DNA from 3 places in the uncultured Methylobacterium sp. genome. Region 2 is predicted to be linked to each of the others. Evidence: predicted binding sites of a transcription regulator. Region 2 holds the regulator's gene; each other region holds the start of a gene.
What was found. Region 2 encodes PhoB, which activates phosphate uptake and scavenging genes when phosphate is short. Its sites were predicted from a motif close to TGTCATNNANCTGTCAT; they were not measured.

Region 1: ACFE8Y_RS13515 (ceramide glucosyltransferase) is a predicted target of PhoB. The motif match lies at 4,262-4,278, and genes of this name have one in related genera.
Region 3: ACFE8Y_RS04645 (YdcH family protein) is a predicted target of PhoB. The motif match lies at 5,921-5,937, and genes of this name have one in related genera.

The regions. Positions count from the first base shown of each region.
Region 1 is NZ_CAXTBY010000061.1:14,992-22,168, forward strand. It holds gene ACFE8Y_RS13490 (efflux RND transporter periplasmic adaptor subunit) at 1-566, opposite strand, end outside; gene ACFE8Y_RS13495 (efflux RND transporter periplasmic adaptor subunit) at 614-1,726, opposite strand; gene ACFE8Y_RS13500 (TetR/AcrR family transcriptional regulator) at 1,814-2,377, shown strand; gene ACFE8Y_RS13505 (histone deacetylase) at 2,374-3,279, opposite strand; gene ACFE8Y_RS13510 (NAD(P)/FAD-dependent oxidoreductase) at 3,276-4,223, opposite strand; gene ACFE8Y_RS13515 (ceramide glucosyltransferase) at 4,368-5,534, shown strand; gene ACFE8Y_RS13520 (type 1 glutamine amidotransferase) at 5,594-6,310, shown strand; gene ACFE8Y_RS13525 (transposase) at 6,760-7,134, shown strand.
Region 2 is NZ_CAXTBY010000023.1:25,077-32,253, forward strand. It holds gene ACFE8Y_RS07885 (hypothetical protein) at 1-125, opposite strand, end outside; gene ACFE8Y_RS07890 (50S ribosomal protein L11 methyltransferase) at 368-1,303, shown strand; gene rmf (ribosome modulation factor) at 1,336-1,521, shown strand; gene ACFE8Y_RS07900 (aminopeptidase P family protein) at 1,564-3,390, shown strand; gene ACFE8Y_RS07905 (protein-disulfide reductase DsbD family protein) at 3,499-5,661, shown strand; gene phoB (phosphate regulon transcriptional regulator PhoB) at 5,658-6,359, opposite strand; gene phoU (phosphate signaling complex protein PhoU) at 6,543-7,177, opposite strand, start outside.
Region 3 is NZ_CAXTBY010000011.1:1,337-8,513, reverse strand. It holds gene ACFE8Y_RS04680 (aminotransferase class I/II-fold pyridoxal phosphate-dependent enzyme) at 1-139, shown strand, start outside; gene gmd (GDP-mannose 4,6-dehydratase) at 611-1,594, shown strand; gene ACFE8Y_RS04670 (NAD-dependent epimerase/dehydratase family protein) at 1,608-2,588, shown strand; gene ACFE8Y_RS04665 (tetratricopeptide repeat protein) at 2,644-3,516, opposite strand; gene ACFE8Y_RS04660 (5-(carboxyamino)imidazole ribonucleotide synthase) at 3,871-4,971, opposite strand; gene purE (5-(carboxyamino)imidazole ribonucleotide mutase) at 4,968-5,465, opposite strand; gene ACFE8Y_RS04650 (YdcH family protein) at 5,573-5,791, opposite strand; gene ACFE8Y_RS04645 (YdcH family protein) at 5,951-6,130, shown strand; gene ACFE8Y_RS04640 (AMP-binding protein) at 6,392-7,177, shown strand, end outside.

The DNA of each region.
Region 1 (7,177 bases), on a different contig from region 2:
TCCTGACCGACCTCGGCGCTGCGCTGGGTGACGACGCCGTCGAAATCGGCGACCAACTCGGTGTAGCCGATCTGGTCGCGGGCCTTGTCCAGGCTCGACTGCGCCTGGGCGAGGCGGGCCTGCGCGGTGTCGCGGTTGGCCACCGTGCCGTCGAGCTGGGCCTGGGTGACGTTGCCCCCCTCCATCAGGCGGCGGGTGCGTGCCTCGGTGGCGGCCGCGTTCTCGGCCTGGGCGCGGGCGTCCGCCACGTCGGCCTCGGCCCGGGTCAGGGCGAAGCGCGGCACCACCGGGTCGAGGGCGGCGAGCCGCTGGCCCTTCCGCACGAGGTCGCCGACGGTGACGTCCCGGGCCACGACCCGGCCGCCGATCTGGAAGCCGAGCTGCGACTGGTAGCGCGGCTCGACGGTGCCGGCGAAGGGCCCGAACCGCACCGACTCGACCGGCTTGGCGATCGCGTAGAGCACCGGGCGGACGGGCGGAGCCGCCGCCTCCTCGGCCGGCTTGCAGGCGCCGAGCGCAAGGGCCGTCACCACGATCGACGCAGCCGCGCGGCGCCGATGGCGCATGGCTGAATCGGCGAGCGGCAAGCCTTCGGGCAAGCCTTCGGAAACGCTCACTTGGCCGCTCCCGTCGCGACCTGCTCGGCCACCGTCACGGTCTGGCCGGGGCGCAGGAACTGGATGCCGGCGACGACGATCTCCTCGCCCGGCACGACGCCGGCGCTGAGCGCGATGTTGTCGGGGCCGTACCGGTCGATCGTCACCGCGCGGGGCGCGACCGTGCCGTTTCCGGGATCGCGCACCCACACGGCGGGCCTGCTCTGCCAGCGATAGAGCGCCGACCAGGGCAGCACCACCGCCACGTGCGGCCGGAACCGTCCGCGGCCGATCACGACAGCGCCGAGCGTCATCGCGGCCGGCGCGTCCTGCAACCCGACCTTGACCCGCACCGTGCCGGAGGCGGGATCGACGCTCGGCGCGATCTCGCGCACGAAACCCACGGCCGCGACCCGCGGGTCGCCCTGGAGGGTGACATCGACGGTCCTGGATTCCGGCGGGGCGGCCAGCAGCGCCTCGTAGACGTTGAACACGGCGTCACGCGCGCCGTCCTGCGCCAGCGTGAGGACCGACTGGCCCGACTGCACCACTTGGCCCGTTTCGAGCGACCGGCTCAGCACGATTCCGGCGACGCCCGACTTGAGCTCGGTGTAGGAGAGCTGTTCCTGCGCGGTCCCCAGCGCGGCCTTGGCCGACTCCACCGCGGCCTGGGTGGTGCGCAGCGTCTGCTCGGCGTTGTCGTAGGAGGGCCGCGTGGTGTAGCCGCTCGCCATCAGCGAGTCCTGGCGCTTGAAGGCGAGCTTGGCCTGGGTCGAGAGGGCTTCGGCCGAGGTGAGCGCGGCCTGCGCGTTGGCGAGGTTCGCCCGCTGCTCCCGCGGATCGAGCCGGGCCAGGACCTGATCGGCCGCGACGTGGTCGCCGACCTCGAACAGGCGCGTCGCGACCTTGCCGGCGGTGCGGAACGAGACGTTGGTCTGCGCCTGCGCCTGGATGTCGCCGGTGAACACCACGTCGGCCGCGATCGTGCTGCGCGACGCGAGCACCGTGCGCACCAGCGTCTCGGCTCGCGGCGCTGCGTCGTCGGCGCGGGCCGATCCCACGGCGATCAGCGCAAGGGCCAGGGCGACGGACGATCGCGTGAAGATTCCGGCTGCTAAGTATCCAGGCATCGCGTCCGCGCCCTCGTCCGACCCACCGTGTTGCTGCTATAAGCCTCAAATTACCGACCGTCCAGACGGTTGCTGAGAGGATCGGACATGGCGGAGCCGCGCAGCCGGCGCCGGGATCGGGCGGAGGTGATCCTCGATGCGGCGGAAACCCTGTTGCGGCGTTCCGGCAGCCGGACGCTCACCATCGACGCGGTCGCCCTTGAGGCGGGCCTGAGCAAGGGCGGAGTGCTGCACCACTACGCGTCCAAGGACGCGCTGGTGACGGCGCTGGCCGCGCGCAAGGTCGCGCGGATGCGGGCCGGCATCGCCGAGATGCTGGCGGCGCGGCCGCAAGGTCCCGCGGCGCTGCCGCTCGCGCTGATCGCCCACGCCCGGCAGGTCTATGCCGAGGAGTGCGGATTCCCCGATGCGCTCCTCATCGCGTCCGCCGAGAACGCCGAGGCCGTGGCGGCGTTCTCCGGCTTCCTCGCCGAGCACCTGACGGCGATGTCCGCGGTCGAGGGCGGTCCCGGGAAGGGCGCGGCCCTCACCTTCGCGGTCCTCGGCCTGATGCTGAGCCGCTCGCTCGACTTCCACCGCCTCGATGGCGCCGACCTGAACCGCCTGTTCGATGCGCTGGAAGCGCAGGCGCGGGCGCTGCCCGGCGATTAGCCCGGCGCGCTCGCCGCCAGCGCCTGGAAGACCAGGGCGTGGCGGGCGGCGAGCGCCGCGACGTCGTGACTGTAGCCGCCGCCGATCACCGCCACGAGGGGGATGCCGCGGGCGCGCGCCTGGCCCACGACGAAGCGGTCCCGGGCGTAGAGGCCCGCGTCGGTGAGCGACAGCCGGCCGAGGCGGTCGTCGCGGTGCGGATCGACGCCCGCGTTGTAGAACACGAGGTCCGGCGCGAGTGCGTCGAGCAGCGCCGGCAGGCGCGCTTCGAGCACCGCGAGGTAGGCGGCGTCGTCGAGGCCGTCGGGCAGGCCGACGTCGAGGTCGCCCGGGATCTTGGCGGTGGGGTAGTTGTTCTCGCAGTGGACCGAGAGGGTGAACAGGTCCGGCGACGATCCGAGGCAGTCGGCCGTGCCGTCGCCCTGGTGCACGTCGAGGTCGACGACCAGGGCGCGGGCGATCGCGCCCTCGGCCTGAAGCGCACGGGCAGCGACGGCCACGTCGTTGAACACGCAGAAGCCCGCGCCCTGCGCGCGCCGCGCGTGATGGCTGCCGCCGGCCGCGCTTCCGGCAAGGCCGTGGGCCAGCGCGAGCCGCGCGGCGAGCAGCGTGCCGCCGACCGAGGCCCGCGCGCGGGCCACGACGCTCGCGTCCACCGGCAGGCCGATCGCCCGTTCGATCGCCCGCGGCACCGCGTGCGCGAGCACGGCCTCGACGTAAGCCGGGTCGTGGGCGAGGCTCAGGAGTTCGACTGATGCCGGCTCCGGCGTCACGAAGCCCCGCGGCGCCAGCCCGCGCGCGGCCAGCACCTCGGCGAGCCGCCCGTACTTGCGCATCGGGAAGCGGTGGCCCGCCGGCAAGCTCGCCTCGTAGGCCGGGTGGAACACCGTCGGCGGGGTCACCGCGCGCCCGTCAGATCCGCGGCGATGCGCTGGGCCAGCGCCTGGCCGCTGTCGAAGGCCGCCTCGATCCGCGGGCCGAGGCACCAGTCGCCGGCCGCACCCAGGCGCTGGGCCGGGTCGTACACGCAGTCCTGCCCGAGCGCGGTCTCGACCATGGCGTAGCGCCAGCGATGGACCGTGGCGTCGATGGGGTGGAGCGGATGCCCGAGGACCGTCGCGAGGGCGGCGAGCAGCGCCGCCTGCACCGCCTCGCGCGGGTCCTCGAGATGCGCGCGCGACCACGCGGGGGCAGCGTGGGCGACGAGGCGGTGTCCGGCGGCGCGCCCCGGCTTCGAGGCCTCGCGCACCACGAGCGCGATCGGCCCCGCGTCCGGTTTGAGGAGATCGTGCGGGAGACCCGGATCGGCGTCGAGGGTCAGCATCAGCGACCAGCACGGCGCGTAGGTCGCCCGCTCGATGCCCGGCAGGACGAGCCCGCTCGCATCCAGGAGCGCTGCCACCTGCGGCGCCGGGAACGTCACCGCGACCGCGTCGAAGTCCGGGGCGGTGGTCCCGGCGGCGTCCGTCACCGTCCAGCGGGCGCCGACGCGACGGACGCCGGTGATCGTCGTGCCGGATGAGACCGGAACCCCGTCGAGGAGGTCGCGCACCGGTGCGGTCATGGTCGGGACGCCGACGAAGCGGGCCTCCGCGCCCCACGGGGCCGCGACCCCCGCCGCAACCCAGGCGTCGCACCGGGCGCGAAACGCGTCGCCCCTGGCGCGAAAATACTGCGCGCCGTGATCGAAGCGGAGATCGGCCTCGGTGCGACGGTTCGCCATGCGGCCGCCCGGTCCGCGGCCCTTGTCGAAGACGTGGACCGCGAAGCCGGCCTCGACGAGCCGCCGGGCCGCCGCGGCTCCCGCCATGCCGGCCCCCAGGACCGCGACCGCGCCTTCGCCCAATGCTCCCGCCTCCGCCGCCGAGGATGCCGCCTGCGCACTGTCATACGGCTGAAATGCCGGCGCTGTTAGGGGCAGGCGGCCGGCGCGGCCGCACGCCGCGGAACCTGCCGGGCCCCGAGAGGCGACGCGCATGAGCCTCCCCCCGTGACGCCGAGCCTGGACGGCCCAGCGATCGCCCTCGCGCTCTGCGCGCTCCTGACCCTCGTCAACCTCGCGAGCGCGGTCCTCGCCGGCCGCGGCATCGGCCGGCCGGCCGGGGCGTCGTCCTTCTCGGCGGGCGCCCCCGTCTCCCTCGTCCGGCCGGTCTGCGGCCTGGAGACGTTCAGCGAGGAGACGCTGGCGCGCGGGTTCCGCCTCGATTACCCGGCCTACGAGATCGTGTTCTGCGTGGCCGACGGGGCCGATCCCGTGGTGCCCCTCGTCCGCCGGCTGATGGCGGCGCACCCCGATGTCCCGGCGCGCATCCTCGTCGGCGACGAGCGCATCAGCGACAACCCGAAGCTCAACAACTGCGTGCGCGGCTGGGAGGCGGCGCGGCACGACTGGATCGTCATCGCCGATTCCAACGTGCTGATGCCGCCCGACTACCTCCAGCGGATGCAGGCGGCGTGGCGCGCCGACACGGGCCTCGTCTGCTCGACGCCGGTGGGCGCCCGGCCGGACGGGCTCTGGGCCGAGGTGGAATGCGCCTTCCTCAACACCCTCCAGGCCCGCTGGCAATATGCCGGTGCGGCGCTCGGTCTGGGCTTCGCGCAGGGCAAGAGCATGCTCTGGCACCGGCCGTTCCTGGAGGCGCGCGGCGGCATCCGGGCGCTCGCCGCCGAGATCGCGGAGGACGCGGCCGCGACCAAGCTCGTCCGGGCGGCGGGGCGCCACGTGCACCTCGTGGCCGCGCCGTTCGAGCAGCCGCTGGGGCGCCGCGGCCCGGCCGAGGTGGTGGCGCGGCAGCTCCGCTGGGCGCGCCTGCGCCGGGTGACGTTCCCGCTGTTCTTCGCCCCCGAGATCGTCAGCGGCACCCTGCTGCCGTTCGTCCTGGCCGGGGCCTACGCGGGCAGCGCGCGCGCGACGGCCGGCCTCCTCGCCATGGCCGGCCTCGTCTACGCTGCGGAGTACCGCTTGGCCGTCCGGGCCGGGTGGCACCGCTCGCCCCGGCTCCTGGCCGCCTTCCTGCTGCGCGACGCCCTGATCCCGCTCGTCTGGTCCGCCGCCTGGCTGCGCCGGGCCACCGTCTGGCGCGGCAACGCCATGGACATCCGCCCGAAATCCGCGCCCGGGACGAGGCGGCCGGCACCATGGGCACGGATAGCCTGAGACGCGCCTCCCGCGACGATCGCGGGTTGCGGATTGTCGGCATCGGCGCGATGGCTCGCTTGCCCACCGTCGACCGGACCCAGCCATTGCGCATCGCGATCCTCGAAGCCGGCAGCCCGCCCGCACGCCTCGGCGACCGCTTCTCCACCTACGGCGCGATGACCGCCCGTCTGCTCGGGTCCGAGCACGCCTGCACGGTGTTCGACGCGCGCGCGGGGCACCTGCCCGATCGTGCGGAGGCCTTCGAGGCCTGCGCGATCACCGGATCGGCCGCGGGCGTGAACGATTCCCTCCCCTGGATCGCAACCCTCGTCGGCTTCCTGCGGGCGCTTCCCACTGACACGAAGTGCGTCGGCCTGTGCTTCGGCCATCAGATCATGGCGGAGGCCTTCGGCGGCCGGGTCGAGAACGTCGGCTGGGGCCTCGGCCTGCACACCTACGACGTGGTCGCGCGGGCGCCCTACACCGACGACGTGGCGCGCATCGTGGTTCCCGTGACGCACCAGGATCAGGTGGTCGAGCGCCCGCCCGGCGCCCGGGTGCTGGCCGGAAGCCGCTTCACCCCGAACGGCGTCCTGGCCTACGCGGACCGCGCCGCCCTCTCCTGCCAGTGCCATCCGGAGTTCGAACCGGACTTCTTCCGCGCGCTGACCGAGGGACATCGGGCGGGCAAGGACGATCCGGATCTCGCGCGTGCGGCGATGGCCTCGCTCGCCGCATCCGACGATCGTGCCCGCGTCGGCGCCTGGATCAGGCGGTTCCTGGCCGAGGCGTGACGGGCGTGGTGTGGTAGAGGAAATCGAACCCCCACGCCTTGCGGCTGGCGATTCCGAGGTTGCCGATCATGCCGCAAGACCGCACGCCCACCGGCGAGCGGCGCAAGCCGAGCCTGGGCGTCTTCGGCCCGCTCACCGTCGACCAGGCCCGCAGGTTTGCCCAGGAGCACCTCGCCGCCGTCCGGGGCGGCGCCGAATGGACGGTGAGGCCGGGTGCATCGCTAGGAAAGCGGGCAACCCCGGCGGCGGCATCGTGCGCACAGGTTGCCCGCCACATCGACCCGCAGCGGCCCGGCCACCGCTCTGCGCGCCCCGATCGGCATCGTCCGTATCTGCCAGGATCGCCACGCAGCGCCGATAATAGACCTTAGCAGGCTGCTGAAGAATTCGGTGGCGGCTTGGCTTTGGCGATGGTTCACCCTGCCGGAGGCGTGGGCGGGGTTTGAACGATGCACGGGCGTGAGGCTGCGGCGGCCAACCTGTTCAGCGACGTGCGGCTGGAGGATCGGGTGCCGGCCGATCATCCCCCGCAGCCGATCCGGGCCCTGGCCGACGAGGTTCTGGCCGGGCTGAGCGCGCGCTTCGAGGGCCTGTACGCGCGGCTGGGTCGGCCCTCGATCCTGCCGGAGATGATGCTTCGAGCCACGCTCCCGCAGGCGTTCTTCTCGGTGCGCTCCGAGCGGATGCTGATGGAGCCGATCGACTGTAACCTGCTGGTCCGCTGGTTCGTCGGGTTGGAGATCGACGTCGCGGTCTGGCACCCGACGGTGTTCACGCACACCCTCGTGCGCTTCCCGAAGCCGCTGGCTCAGATCGCAGCCTGAGGCAGGGGAGAGCTTCCGCCTAGCTCGTCACCGGACGACCCGG
Region 2 (7,177 bases):
CCGGCGTCGACGCGGTGCAGGCGGCTCAGGAGGACGAGAAGCTGTCCCGGCAGCGGCCCGTCCAGGGCGTCGGCACCGGTTAGGGTCTGCCCGGCGCGCACGGGCTTGCGCCGTCGGCGCGGCATTCCGCTGAGAACAACCGGCCCGCACGGAGCCGCAACTCTGGACTTCGTCACGCGTACGCACCTTGACTGATGCCGGACCGCCTTCGAAGGCCGTCCGGCGAAGCATGCAGGAACGCAGCATCCCGAAGCCGGTTCCGGCGGCGATCTGCCCGCGCTGTGGACAACCTGACTCATCATCGCGCACCCCTTCGCCGATTGCGCGGGTCGTTGGCGGGGCTCGGCGGAGGGTGCTAGAGGCCGCCATGCTCGAAGGCCTGCCGCCGCACCGTCCGACCCACGTCCTGCGCCTGATGACTGACGAGGCCTCGGCGCGGGCGATGACCGACCTCCTCGGCGAGATGTTCGACCCGACCGAGACGGCGGTCGCCGCGTTCGAGGCCGAGGACGGGGTGACGTGGCGCCTGGAGGCGTACTTCGCCGACGCGCCGGACGAGTCCTTCATCCGCGACCTGATCCGCCCCGTCGTCGGGACCGACGCCGACGCGGCCGAATTCCGCACGCTCGCCCAGCAGGATTGGGTCCGCGCTTCCCTGGAGGGTCTCAAGCCGGTGCGGGCCGGACGCTTCCGCATCCACGGCGCGCACGACCGGGAGACGGTGCGGGCGAACGAGTTGCCCATCGAGATCGAGGCGGCCCTGGCCTTCGGCACCGGGCACCACGGAACGACGCTCGGCTGCCTGCGGGCGCTGGTCGACGTGCTCAGGCGCGGCCGGCCGGCCTCGGTGCTCGATGTCGGCACCGGCACCGGCATCCTGGCGTTTGCCGCCGCCAAGGCGCTGCGCATCCCGGTGATCGCGGGCGACCTCGACGGCGAGGCCGTGCGCACCGCCCGCGCCAACGCCCGCGCCAACGGGCTCGGCCCCTACCTGAGGCTCTACGAGGGGCCGGGCGTGCGCCATCCGCTCGCCGACCGTCCGCGGCACTTCGACGTGGTCTTCGCCAACATCCTCGCCCGCCCGCTGCGCCGGCTGGCGCCGTCGCTCTGCGCGGTCGTGGCCGGCAGCGGCGTGCTGGTGCTGTCGGGGCTGATCGAGCGGGACGTGGCGGGCGTGCTCTCGACCTACCGCCACCGCGGCTTCCACCTCGCCGCGAAGGGGATCATCGAGGGCTGGGTCGCCCTCGTCCTGCGCCGCGGCGGCGCGGCCCCGCGCCGGCGTGGTGTTTTCGCGCATCGGTGAACCGAGCGGCGCGACGCTGGATTTTCCCCGGCATGAGCGAGACGCCCGTCACCCCGCCCAGCGACCCGATCTCGGAGGGAGCCCGTGCCCGTGCGCACGGACGCCCCAAGGATGCCTGCCCCTATCCGGCGGGGTCGGAGGCGCGCGAGGCGTGGCTCGAGGGCTTCGACGGCACGCCCGCGGACCGGGCACCCGACCTGCCGATCAACAACGGCTGATCCCGGTTGCCGCGCGCAGGCCGGCAGCGATACGCTGGGCCGATGACGCGCACCCGCTTCCAGACCTTCGACGACCCGAGCCACCGCAAGGGCCCCGAGCGGGTCGCCGCGCTGCGCGCCGCGATGCGGGAGGCGGAGGTCGACGGGTTCGTCGTGCCGCGGGCCGACGAGCATCAATCGGAGTACGTGCCCGCCAACGCCGAGCGGCTGGCGTGGCTCACCGGCTTCACGGGCTCGGCCGGCACCGCCGTGATCCTCGCCGGCGAGGCGGCCCTCGTCGTCGACGGCCGCTACACCCTCCAGGCGCCGGAGCAGGTCGACACCGGCACCGTCACCGTGGTGCCGCTGGCCGAGACGAGCGTCGAGGCGTGGCTCGGCGCGAACCTGAAGGCCGGCGACGTGCTCGGCTACGATCCCTGGCTCCACACGCCGGACGGCCTCGCCCGGCTGGAGCGCGCCGCCGCCAAGGCCGGCGCGAGCCTGAAGGCCGTCACGGGAAACCTCGTGGATGCCGTCTGGGCGGGGCGACCGAAGCCCCCGGCCGGGCTCGTCGCGGCCCATCCGCTCAACTTCGCGGGCGAGGCGGTCGCGGACAAGCTCGGGCGCATCCGCGCGGTGCTGGCGGACGCGCGGTGCGATGCGCTGGTGATCTCCGATCCGCACAACCTCGCCTGGGCGTTCAACCTGCGCGGGGCGGATGTGGGGCATACCCCCCTGGCGCTCGGCTACGCGATCCTGCCGCGCGAGGGCCGGCCGCGGCTCTTCCTCGCCTCCGGTCATCGGACTGACGAGGTCCGTGCCGCCCTTGCGCCGATTGCCGACCTCGCGTCGCGCTCCGACTTCGAGGCGGCGCTCGCCGACCTGTCGGGCCGGCGGGTGCGGCTCGATGCGGCAACCGGCGCCGTCGCCCTGCGGGAGCGGATCACGGCCGTCGGCGGCATGCCCGCCGTCGGGCCGGACCCAATCACCGCGATGAAGGCGGTCAAGAACGCCGCTGAGATCGCGGGCGCCCGGGCGGCGCACGCCCGCGACGGCGCCAGCGTGGTGCGCTTCCTCGCCTGGCTCGACCGGGCCGCGGCGGGCGGGGATTTGACCGAGATCGGCGCCGTCGAGGCGCTCGAGGCGTTTCGCAGTGAGGGCGGCGACCTGCGCGATGTGTCGTTCCCGACGATCTCCGGTTCGGGCCCGAACGGCGCGATCGTGCATTACCGGGTGACGCGGGCGAGCGACCGGCACGTCGCGCCCGGCGAGCTGTTCCTGATCGATTCCGGCGCGCAGTACCCCGACGGCACCACCGACATCACCCGCACGGTCGCCGTCGGCGCACCGACGGCCGAGATGCGAGACCGCTTCACCCGCGTGCTGAGGGGCCACGTCGCGATCGCGCGGGCCGTCTTCCCCAAGGGCACGACGGGCGCGCAGATCGACACGCTCGCGCGCCTGCCGCTGTGGGAGGCCGGCCTCGACTTCGACCACGGCACAGGCCACGGCGTCGGCGCCTTCCTCTCGGTGCACGAGGGGCCGCAGCGCATCGCCAAGACCGGCACCGTCCCGCTCGAACCGGGCATGATCCTCTCGAACGAGCCGGGCTACTACCGGGCCGGCGCCTACGGCATCCGCACGGAGAACCTCGTGCTGGTCGAGACCCGCGACGTGGCGGGAGCCGAGCGGCCGATGCTCGGCTTCGAGACCCTGACGCTCGCCCCCTACGACCGCCGCCTCATCGTGCCGGAGATGCTGAGCCCGGACGAGGCCGCGTGGATCGACGCCTACCACGCGCGCGTGCGGGGCGCATTGTCGGTGGAACTCGATCCGGAGACGGGGGCGTGGCTGGAGCAGGCTACAGCGCCGCTGCGCCCGGCGGGCTGACTCGGACGCGGCGGCACCAGGACGCGGCCCTGCGATTTTGCCGCCCTACCGTTCGCGCCTATGACGGCGCGTGCGAAACCGCCGTCACCGGTCGCGCGAAGGGCTCGCATGATCCGCCTCCTCGCCCTGCTCCTGTCGCTCTTCGTCCTGCCGGCGGTCGCGCAGGGCTTCAAGCCGCCGGCCGGCCTCGTGCGGGCGAGCCTCGTCGCCGAGCCCGCTTCAGTCACCGGCGCCGCACCGTTCACGGTCGCCATCCGCATGGCGATCAAGCCGCGCTGGCACGTCTACTGGCGCAATCCCGGCGATTCCGGCCTGCCGCCGGAGATTGTCTGGACGCTGCCCGCCGGCTTCTCGGCGGCCGCGATCCAGTGGCCGGCGCCGCACCGCATCCCGATCGCGACCCTGATGAACTTCGGCTACGAGGACGAGGCCATCCTGCTCGTGCGGGTGAGCCCGCCGCCGAGCCTCGACCCGGCCGAGCCGGTGACGCTCGCGGGGCACCTGACCTACCTCGTCTGCGAGACCGAGTGCATCCCCGGCTCGGCCGACCTCAGCCTCACGCTGCCGGCGACGCGCGAGCCGGGAGCATCGAACCCCGAGACCGCGGCCCTGTTCGCGCGGGCGCGCGCCGCCCTGCCTCAGGTCTCGCCCTGGCCGGCGCGGCTCGCGAGCGAGGGTGATCACCTCGTCCTCACCCTCGATGCCCCCGGCCTCAGCGCCGACAGGATCCGGTCGGCGGCCTACTTCCCCTATTCCGAGACAGCGATCGACAATGCGGCGGCGCAGCCCTTCACCGTCGATGCGGCCGGCCTGCACCTGACGCTGACTCGTGCCACGCCAGCCGATCCCGCGCCCGAGAGCCTGCCCGGCGTGCTCGCCATCGAGGAGGAGACCGGCGGCGGCCCCGTGCGGCAGGCCTTCGCCATCGGCGACGAGACACCGCCCACGGCTGGCGGCCTTCCGGCCGTCGCGCCTCCGGTCGTGCGGACTGACGCCGGGACGCGATCGGAGACGCTGACCCTCTGGGCCGCCGCCGGCCTCGCCCTGCTCGGCGGCTTGATCCTGAACCTGATGCCCTGCGTCTTCCCGGTTCTGTCGATCAAGGTGCTGAGCCTCGTCAGGCATTCGGGCGAGCCTGCCGCGCGCGTTCGCCTGCACGGCCTCGCCTACACGGCCGGCGTGCTCGCGGCCTTCTTGGCGCTCGCCGGACTCCTGATCACCCTGAAGCGCAGCGGCGCCGTCATCGGCTGGGGCTTCCAGCTCCAGTCGCCCGTCGTCGTGGCCGGCCTCGCCTACGGGCTGTTCGCCCTGGGCCTCAGCCTGTCGGGGCTGGTCCAGTTCGGCGGACGCTTGGCCGGGATCGGCGACGGGCTGACCCGGCGCGGCGGGCTGGAGGGCTCGTTCTTCACCGGCGTGCTCGCGACCGTGGTGGCGACGCCGTGCACGGCGCCGTTCATGGGCTCGGCCATCGGCTTCGCGCTGACGCAACCGGCGGCAGTCGGCCTCCTCGTCTTCGCCGGCCTCGGCCTCGGCCTCGCCCTGCCCTTCCTCGCCCTCACCCTGTGGCCGGCCGCGCTCCGGGCGCTGCCCCGTCCGGGCGCCTGGATGGACGTGCTGAAGCAGGCGCTGGCCTTTCCGGTCTACGCCACCGTCGCGTGGCTCGTCTGGGTGCTGGCCCAGCAGGTCGGTCCGCAGGGGCTGCTCGCCGCCCTGATCGGCCTCGTGCTGGTGAGTTTCGCCGCCTGGGTGTGGGAGATCGGCCGGGACGCCCGGCCGTTGCGGGCACAGTTCGCGCGCAGCCTCGCGGTTCTGACCGTCATCGGCGTCGCGGGCTTGGCCCTCACCCTCGACCGGGACCGCATCGCGCCGGGCGCCCAGGCCCGGGCGGAGGGCGTCGAGCCGTTCACGCAGGCGCGCCTCGACGCGCTGCTCGCCGAGGGTCGACCGGTCTTCGTCAACATGACGGCGGCGTGGTGCATCACCTGCCAGGTCAACGAGCGCACTTCGCTCGCGACGACCGCGGTCGCTGCGGCGATGCGCGCGCGGGGCGTCGCCTACCTGAAGGGGGACTGGACCAACCAGAACCCCGAAATCACGCGGTTTCTTGAGCGCCAAGGCCGCAGCGGCGTGCCGCTCTACCTGCTCTACGCCGGGACGGCCGAGCCCGCGGTGCTGCCGCAGATCCTCACCGAAGGGTCGGTTCTCGCCGCCCTCGACGCGGTGGCCGCGGGCCGCAGCGCCGCGCTGGGCGAGGCCGGCGGGCACCCTTAATCGTCGGGCGAGAACGTCTCGTCGAAGGCGTAGCCCGAACCGCGCACGGTGCGGATCGGATCGGGCTCACCGGGTCGGTTGAGCGCCTTGCGCAGGCGGCCGACATGCACGTCGACGGTGCGCTCGTCGATGTAGACGTCGTGGCCCCACACCCCGTCGAGGAGTTGCTCGCGAGAGTAGACGCGGCCGGGGCTCTGCATCAGGAATTCGAGCAGCTTGAATTCGGTCGGCCCGAGGTGGATCTCGCTTCCCGCCCGGCGCAGGCGGTGGCTGTCGCGGTCGAGGGCGATGTCGCCGGCCTCCAGGAGGTTGGCCACGTGGGAGGGCTTCGTCCGTCGCAGCAATGCGCGCACGCGGGCGAGCAATTCCGGCACGGAGAACGGCTTGACGATGTAGTCGTCGGCGCCGGTGCCGAGGCCGCGGATGCGGTCGCCCTCCTCTCCGCGCGCGGTCAGCATGATGATGGGAATCGCCGCCGTCTCGCGACGCGCCCGCACCCGGCGGCACAGCTCGATCCCCGAGAGGCCCGGCAGCATCCAGTCGAGCAGGATCAGGTCCGGTGCCTGCTCCTGCAGGCGCAGTTCCGCCTCGTCGCCGTGCGCGGCGGCCTCCACCTCGAAGCCCTCGGCCTCGAGGTTGTAGCGCAGGAGGGTGGTGAGCGCCTCCTCATCCTCGACGATCAGAATCCGCGTACGCATGCAGGGCATCCCCGGGACGGACCGCCCGATTCCTACGTCTTGCAGCCAGTGGCGCCGACCTGCCTCCTCTCCCAGGGGGAGAGGGTTGGGGTGAGGGGCGTGACCTCTCCGTGAAGTTCTCGTCCCTCACCCTGTCCCTCTCCCGCGAAGGGTGTGAGGACCCACGCCCTTCTCGGAGGCCGGTCAGACAGCCGGGGCGATCGTCGCGTAGTTCGAGGCGTCGTCCTTCGGGCGGTCGCCCGCCAGCGTCTCGCCGGTGGCGAGGTAGTGGATCGTCTCGGCGACGTTGGTGGTGTGGTCGCCGATGCGCTCGACGTTCTTGGCGCAGAACAGCAGGTGGGTGCAGAACGAGATGTTGCGCGGGTCCTCCATCATGTAGGTCAGGAGCTCGCGGAACAGGGAGTTGTAGAGGGCGTCGATCTCGCCGTCGCGCTCCCAGACGTCGTGGGCCGCGGTCACGTCGCGGCTGGCATAGGCGTCGAGCACGTCCTTGAGCTGCTCCTGCACGAGGTCGCTCATGTGCTGGACGCCGAGCACGATCTTCTGCGCCTGGGCCTGGTCGCTGATCGCCACCACGCGCTTGGCGACGTTCTTGGCCAGATCGCCGATGCGCTCGAGGTCGCCCGAGACGCGGATCGCCGAGATGGTCTCGCGCAGGTCGATCGCCAGCGGCTGGCGCTTGGCGATGAGCAGCACCGCGCGCTCCTCGATCTCGCGCTGAAGGATGTCGAGGCGCTTGTCGGCGGCGATCACGGCCTGGGCGAGCGCGGTGTCGCGGCGGACCAGGGCGTCGGTCGCCTCGGTCATCATCTTCTCGG
Region 3 (7,177 bases), on a different contig from region 2:
AGGCTTCCTCGTCGTCGCGATCCGCCCTCCGACGGTGGCGCCGGGGACCGCCCGGCTGCGCGTCGCCTTCTCGGCGGCGCACGACGAGGCCCAGGTCGATGCCCTCGTCGCGGGCTTCGCAGCCCTTGAGATCTCGTGATCTCAAGGGCGTGGGGCATCCGGTCACGCCCGGCCTGCGGGAGATCAGCGGTCCTGTCGAGGATCGCGGCGCGGACGGCCGATCAAACGCAAGCCTGGACGGTCACTGCGTTCCGAGGCCTCTTTTTCGATCGACCCTGGATCGGGACACCGGGCGCTTCGATCGGTCGTGTTGGAGAGGGCGTCGCGGCAGAGGCACAAATGTTGCCGTGCATGCGTGGCGGTATGGAAGATCGGCACGGCGCGAATTTGATCTTGCGGCGCAGGAGCCTGCCGGGCATTCCGGGTCCATTGCGTTCCGCCGGGCATCCACCCGGATTTGACGGCACCACACCGAGGGATTCCGGAAACGGGATGCGATGCAATCGAACATCGACTATGACGGGTGCGACCCGCGCCTGCCGGCCGAGCCGGACCGTATTCCTGCCATCCTGAGCGATCGTCGCGACGTCGAAGACACGGAGTATAGAGAATGACCAACAAACGAGCGTTGATCACCGGCATCACCGGGCAGGACGGCGCCTACCTCGCGCAGTTGCTCTTGGAGAAGGGCTACGCCGTCCACGGGGTCGTACGCCGCTCCAGCCATGCCGGCGTCTTCGACCACCGGCTCAAGTGGCTCGGCATCGGCGAGGACGTGGCGCTGCACGACGGCAACCTGCTCGACCTGTCGAGCCTCGCGCGCATCGTGCAACAGGTGCAGCCGGACGAGGTCTACAATCTCGCCGCGCAGTCCTTCGTCACCGCCTCCTGGCAGCAGCCGCTGCTGACCGGGCAGATCACCGGCCTGGGCGCGGTCAACCTGCTCGAGTGCGTGCGCACCCTGAAGCCCGACGCGCGCTACTACCAAGCCTCCTCCTCCGAGATGTTCGGCCTGATCCAGGAGCAGGTGCAGAGCGAGGCGACCCCGTTCTACCCGCGCTCGCCCTATGGCGTGGCCAAGCTCTACGCCCACTGGATGACGATCAACTACCGCGAGAGCTTCAACCTGCACGCCTCGAACGGCATCCTGTTCAACCACGAATCGCCCCTGCGCGGCGTCGAGTTCGTCACCCGCAAGGTCACCGACGGCGTCGCTCGGATCAAGCTCGGGCTCGCCAAGGAGCTACGGCTCGGCAACATCGACGCCAAGCGCGACTGGGGCCACGCCAAGGACTACGTCCGCGCCATGTGGATGATGCTCCAGCAGGAGAGCCCGGACGACTTCGTGATCGCAACCGGGCGGACCACCACGGTGCGCGACATGTGCGAGATCGCCTTCCGACACGTCGGGCTGGCCTCGTCCGACCACCTGATCATCGACGAGAAGCTGTTCCGCCCGGCCGAGGTCGAGGTGCTGCTCGGCAACCCGGCCAAGGCGGAGGCCGCGTTCGGCTGGAAGGCCGGGATCTCCCTGGAAACGATGATCCAGGAGATGGTCGAGGCCGATCTCAAGCGCCTCGGCGCGCACTCCTGAGCCGCGAGGCGGCGTGAGGCGTATCCTCGTCACCGGAGCGGCCGGCTTCGTCGGGCGGCACATCCTGGCCGCGCTGGCGTCAGGTGCGGGCCCTTCCGACAGGATCGTGGGTATCGGCCGCGGCCGCTTCGACGGGCCGCCCGAGGGTGCGGCGTTCCGACAGATCGACCTGCTCGACGCGGCCGCGGTGTCAGCCTGCGTCGCCGAGTATCGGCCGACCGACGTGCTGCACCTCGCAGGGATGGCATCCGTGCAGCAATCGGCCGATGCGCCGACGGAGCTGTGGCGCGCCAACGTCGTCGGGCTCCTGAACCTCGCCGACGCCGTGGCGCGTTTCGCGGCGGGCTCGAACCTCGTCTTCGCGAGTTCCGGGGAGGTGTACGGGCGCGCGTTCCTGACGGGCGGCGCGGTCGGCGAGGACGTCGAGCCGATGCCGCTCGGGAACTACGCGCGCTCGAAGTGGTTCGGCGAGCAGATCCTCCTCGACGTGCTGCCGAAGGCGGGCGTGCGGCTCGTGATCCTGCGGCTGTTCAACCACATCGGTCCCGGACAGGACGAGCGCTTCGTCGTTCCGTCGTTCGCGGGCCAGATCGCCCGGATCGAAGCCGGGCTGGCGCCACCCATGCTGGAGGTCGGAAACCTCGACGCACGGCGGGATTTCCTGCCGATCGGCGACGTCGTACGCGCCTACGTCGATCTGCTCGACAACGTCGATGGCATCCCGAGCGGCTCGGTGTTCAACGTCTGTTCCGGCCTTCCACGCAGCATCGGCAGCATCCTGTCGGACCTGACCGGCCTGTCACGGGTGCCGTTCGAGGTGCGCGTCGCGCAGGACCGGATGCGGCCGTCGGAGATCGCGATCGCGGCCGGTGACGCGTCGCGCCTCAAGGCTGCGATGGCCTGGGAACCGACGCAGGATTGGCACGCCGCCCTGGCCGAGATCCTCGACGAGGCGCGGGCGCAGGTCTCGTACCGGACCGGTCCGACCGCCTGAACCGGCGGCCTCGGCGTGTCACGCGCTCCGACGACGCTTACGGGTCCGTCCGGCCTCAGTTGAACAGCGCACCGACGCCGCCCTGCACGCGGCTGAGCCCCTGCCGGGCGATCGGGTTGTTCGGGTCGATGGTCGAGGCGCGCTGGTAGTTCTCCATCGCGTCCTTGCGCCGGTTCGACTTCTCGTAGGCGAGGCCGCGGTAGGCCCAGCTCGTCGCGTCCTTGTTGTTGACGTTGAGCGCCGCGTTGTAGTCCTCGATCGCCTTGTCGTACTGGCTGGTGGCGATCAGGCTCTGTCCGCGGGCGGCGTAGGGCGCGCTGACGAAGGGGTTGCGGTCGATCGCCGCGTCGAAGTCGGCGATGGCCTGGGCCTCCTGGCCCTGCTTCTGCCGGACGAGGCCGCGGGCGTGGTAGGCTTCCGCCGATTCCGGCATCAGGCGGATGGCGACGTTGAGGTCGGCGAGCGCACGATCGACATCGCCGCCGGCCCGCAGCACATTGGCGCGGCCGATGTAGGCGGGGCCGTAATTCGGGTCCGCCTCGATCGCCTTGGTGAAGTCCTGCAGCGCCGCGTCGTTGCGTCCGGTCTGACGGTAGGCGAGCGCCCGGTTGTTGTAGGCGGAGCCGGAGTTCGGATCGATCTGCACCGCCTTGGTGAAGTCGCTGATCGCATCGCCGAACTGGCCCGCGCGGGCGAAGGCGGCGCCGCGGGTGTTGTAGGCGGCCGCATCGTTCGGGTTGCGCTGCACCACCTCGGTCAGCGAGGCGATGTTGACGTTGGTCGCGCCGGTGGTGTCGGCCTCCAGCACGGCGTACTGCCGCGCTCCGGCGGCGCTGCCCACGGTCTCGCAGCCGGCGAGCGCCACGCTCGCAACGGCGGCAAGGCCCAGGAAGGCCGCTCTCGGGAACCGCACGCTCTGTGACGTCATCGTCCCATTCCCCTCGGCACGGTCCGTCCCGCGCGTCCGATACTGTGTCCTCGCTCCGAATCGGCCCGGGTCAGGGACCGTTCGGCCCGGTCGCCCGAGGACACCGGCACGTTCGTCCATCGCGGTGAACGCCCTCTTAAGAGCGCCTCTCAGAACGCCTGCCGACGGCCTCGACACCAGCAGGACGCGACCGGGCCAGGGATGTGTCGTGAGACGCACCAACAGGCCACGAACCCGTGGAAGCGGGTGGATGTGGCGATCGTATGGCCCGGCCGACCCGACCGCGAAAATCGCCGGTTTCGCCCGCGCGACGAGTGACGGGTGTGTCTTCCGGGACCCGGATGTCGGATCGCGTCAGCCGATCAGCCGGGTGACGTGGCCCATCTTGCGGCCGGGCCGGGCCTCGCCCTTGCCGTAGAGGTGGAGGTGCGCGCCGGGCTCGGCGAGCAGGGTGCTCCAGGCTTCGGCCTCGCCGCCGATGAGGTTCCGCATCTCCACCCGCATCCCGCCGGTGCGGGACGCATCCCCGAGGGGCCAGCCGCAGATCGCGCGGACGTGCTGGGCGAACTGCGAGGTCCGCGCGCCCTCGATGGTCCAGTGGCCGGAATTGTGCACCCGCGGCGCGATCTCGTTGACCACGAGCCCCTCGGACCCGTCGGGCGCGCGCACGAGGAACATCTCGACGGCCAGGACGCCGACGTAGTCGAGGGCGTCGGCGATGCGCTGCGCCATGGCGAGCGCCGCCCGCGCCGTCTCGGAGCTGAGGCCCGGCGCGGGAACGCGGGTTGCCGCGAGGATGTGGTCGCGATGCTCGTTCTCGCAGAGGTCGTAGGCGGCAAAGCCGCCATCCGCGGCGCGCGCGGCGACCACGGACACCTCGCGCTCGAAGCCCACGAAGCCTTCGAGGATCAGCGGGGCGCCCCCGAACTCCGCGAAGAGCGCGTTGCGGTCCGAGTCGGCCTCGGTGCGGATGATGCGCTGGCCCTTGCCGTCGTAGCCGAAGCGGCGGGTCTTGAGCACCGCCGGGCGGCCGATGGCGTCGAGGGCCCGGGCGAGGTCGTCGGGCGTGTCGACCGCCCGGAACGGCGCCGTCGGAATGCCGAGCCGGTTGACGAAGTCCTTCTCCGCGAGGCGGTCCTGCGTCGTGGCGAGCGCCGCGGCGCTCGGGTGGAGCGGCGCGTGGCGCGCCAGCAGGTCGGCGGTCCCGCGCGGGATGTTCTCGAACTCGTAGGTGACCACGTCGACCGACCGCGCGAAGCGGGTGAGCGCCTCGGCGTCGTCGTAGGCCGCGCAGGTCGCGAGCGCCGCCACGTCGAAGGCCGGGCTGTCGGCGTCGGGGCAGTAGACGTGGACCTTGAGCCCGTAACCGGCCGCCGCCAGCGCGATCATGCGCCCGAGCTGGCCGCCGCCCACGATGCCGAGGGTGCTGCCGGGCCCGATAGTCTTGGATGTCACGGGGGCGTGGTCTCCGGCCGTTCGGCCACGGATGCGGTCTGGGCCGCGCGCCACGCATCGAGGCGTTCGGCGAGCGCCTTGTCGGAGAGCGCCAGAACGGCGGCGGCGAGCAGCGCGGCGTTGACCGCCCCGGCCGGGCCGATGGCCAGCGTGCCGACGGGGATGCCCGCCGGCATCTGCACGATCGAGAGCAGGCTGTCCTGCCCCGACAGCGCCTTGGACTGAACGGGCACGCCGAACACCGGCAGGCTCGTCATCGACGCGGCCATGCCGGGCAGGTGCGCGGCGCCTCCCGCACCGGCGATCACCACCTTGAAGCCCGCGGCCCGCGCGCCCTTGGCGAAGGCCACGAGCCGGTCCGGGGTGCGGTGGGCCGAGACGATGCGCGCGTCGTAGGCGAGCGCGAGGGCGTCGAGGGTCTCGGCGGCGTGCCGCATGGTCGCCCAGTCGGACTGGCTGCCCATGATGATCGCGACCGGAGGCGCCGGCACCATCGTCGTCAAACCCGCTTCCTTCGCAATGGGTGGCGCGAGGCCCGATGCGGCCGCTTACAGGGGTGCACGGATGCCGGCAAGGCGCCGCGCGAGGGCATCCACCGCCATCAGGCGATGATGTCGGGGGTGATCTGATCCTCGACATGGGAGATGCGGTCGCGCAGCGTCAGCTTGCGCTTCTTGAGGCGCTGGATCTGCAACTGGTCGCCCGCCACGTTGCGCTCCAGGGCGTCGATGGCGCTGTCGAGGTCGCGGTGCTCCTGCCTCAGCCGCGCCAGTTCCACGTCCAGCTCGGATTGCGCATCCGGGACCAACTCAACCGTCATCGCCGCCTTCGAGACCGCACGCCTGCCTGCCCCGGAGCATGCGTCAGCCCGGCCCGAGCGGCAAGCTTTCGTACGTCATGCCCACGGAAAAGGACTTCGACAGCCGGCCGATCTTGTGCGAGTCTCACCGCGTCGGAACGATGACAGGAGACACGACTCATGTCGCTGCAGACGCACCTCAGCCAACTGGCCCGGAAGCACGAAGCCCTCGAACGCGAGATCCACGAGGCGATCCTCCGGCCCGCGGAGGATGACCTTCACATCGCGGAGTTGAAGCGACGAAAGCTTCTCCTGAAGGACGAGATCAGCCGCCTCCAGGCCGCCGACACGGTGCACTGAGCGCATCCCCGCTCCGAACGACACCGCGATGTGCCGCGCCGTGACCGGCGGCGCGGTTTTTTGTCGGGCCGCGCCCGCGGCGCGCGTGCATCGGTTCTGCCAGAGCATTTTCCATGATCCCCGGATCACGAAAAATGCCCTCTGTGCCTTGCGTGGTCGCATTGTCTTTACGCGAGCCGGCAACCCCCTCGCTTGGAAATGCTCCAGGCTCGTCCGATCGAGCCGGCCCGTAATAGAGGCCGCCCCCAGCGAGGAGCCGCCATGCCATCCGCAGACCTGCCATCCACAGACCAGCCTCCGCCCGGACGCTACGCCGAGGCCCAGGCGGCGGCGGCCCGCGACCCCGAGGCGTTCTGGCTGGACGCTGCTCGGGCAGTCGACTGGACGCGGGCGCCGACCTGCGCCTTCGATGCGGGGGCCGGCGTCTACGGCCGATGGTTCCCCGACGCGTCGCTGAACGCGTGCTGGAACGCCGTCGACCGGCACGTCGCGGGCGGCCGGGCCGATCAGGTCGCGATCCGCTACGATTCGCCGGTGACGGGCACCAAGCGCAGTATCAGCTACGCCGAGTTGCTCGGCGCGGTGACGGCGCTTGCCGCCGTGCTCGCCGGCCTCGGCGTCGGGCGCGGCGACCGGGTGATACTCTACATGCCGATGGTGCCCGAGGCCCTGTTCGGGATGCTGGCCTGCACCCGGCTCGGGGCCGTCCACTCGGTGGTGTTCGGCGGGTTCGCCGCCAACGAACTCGCCGTGCGGATCGAGGATGCGGCGCCGAAGGTGGTGCTCGCCGCCTCCTGCGGCATCGAGCCGAACCGGGTGGTCGCCTACAAGCCCCTGCTCGACGCGGCGATCGCGGCCTCAAAGCACAAGCCCGACGCCTGCCTGATCCTCCAGCGCCCGCAAGGCCCGGCGAGACTCGTCGCGGGTCGCGACCATGACTGGGCCGGGGCGGTCGCGGCGGCGGCGGGCGCAACAGTCGAGTGCGTGCCGGTGGCCGCGACCGACCCGCTCTACATCCTCTACACGTCCGGCACGACGGGGAAGCCC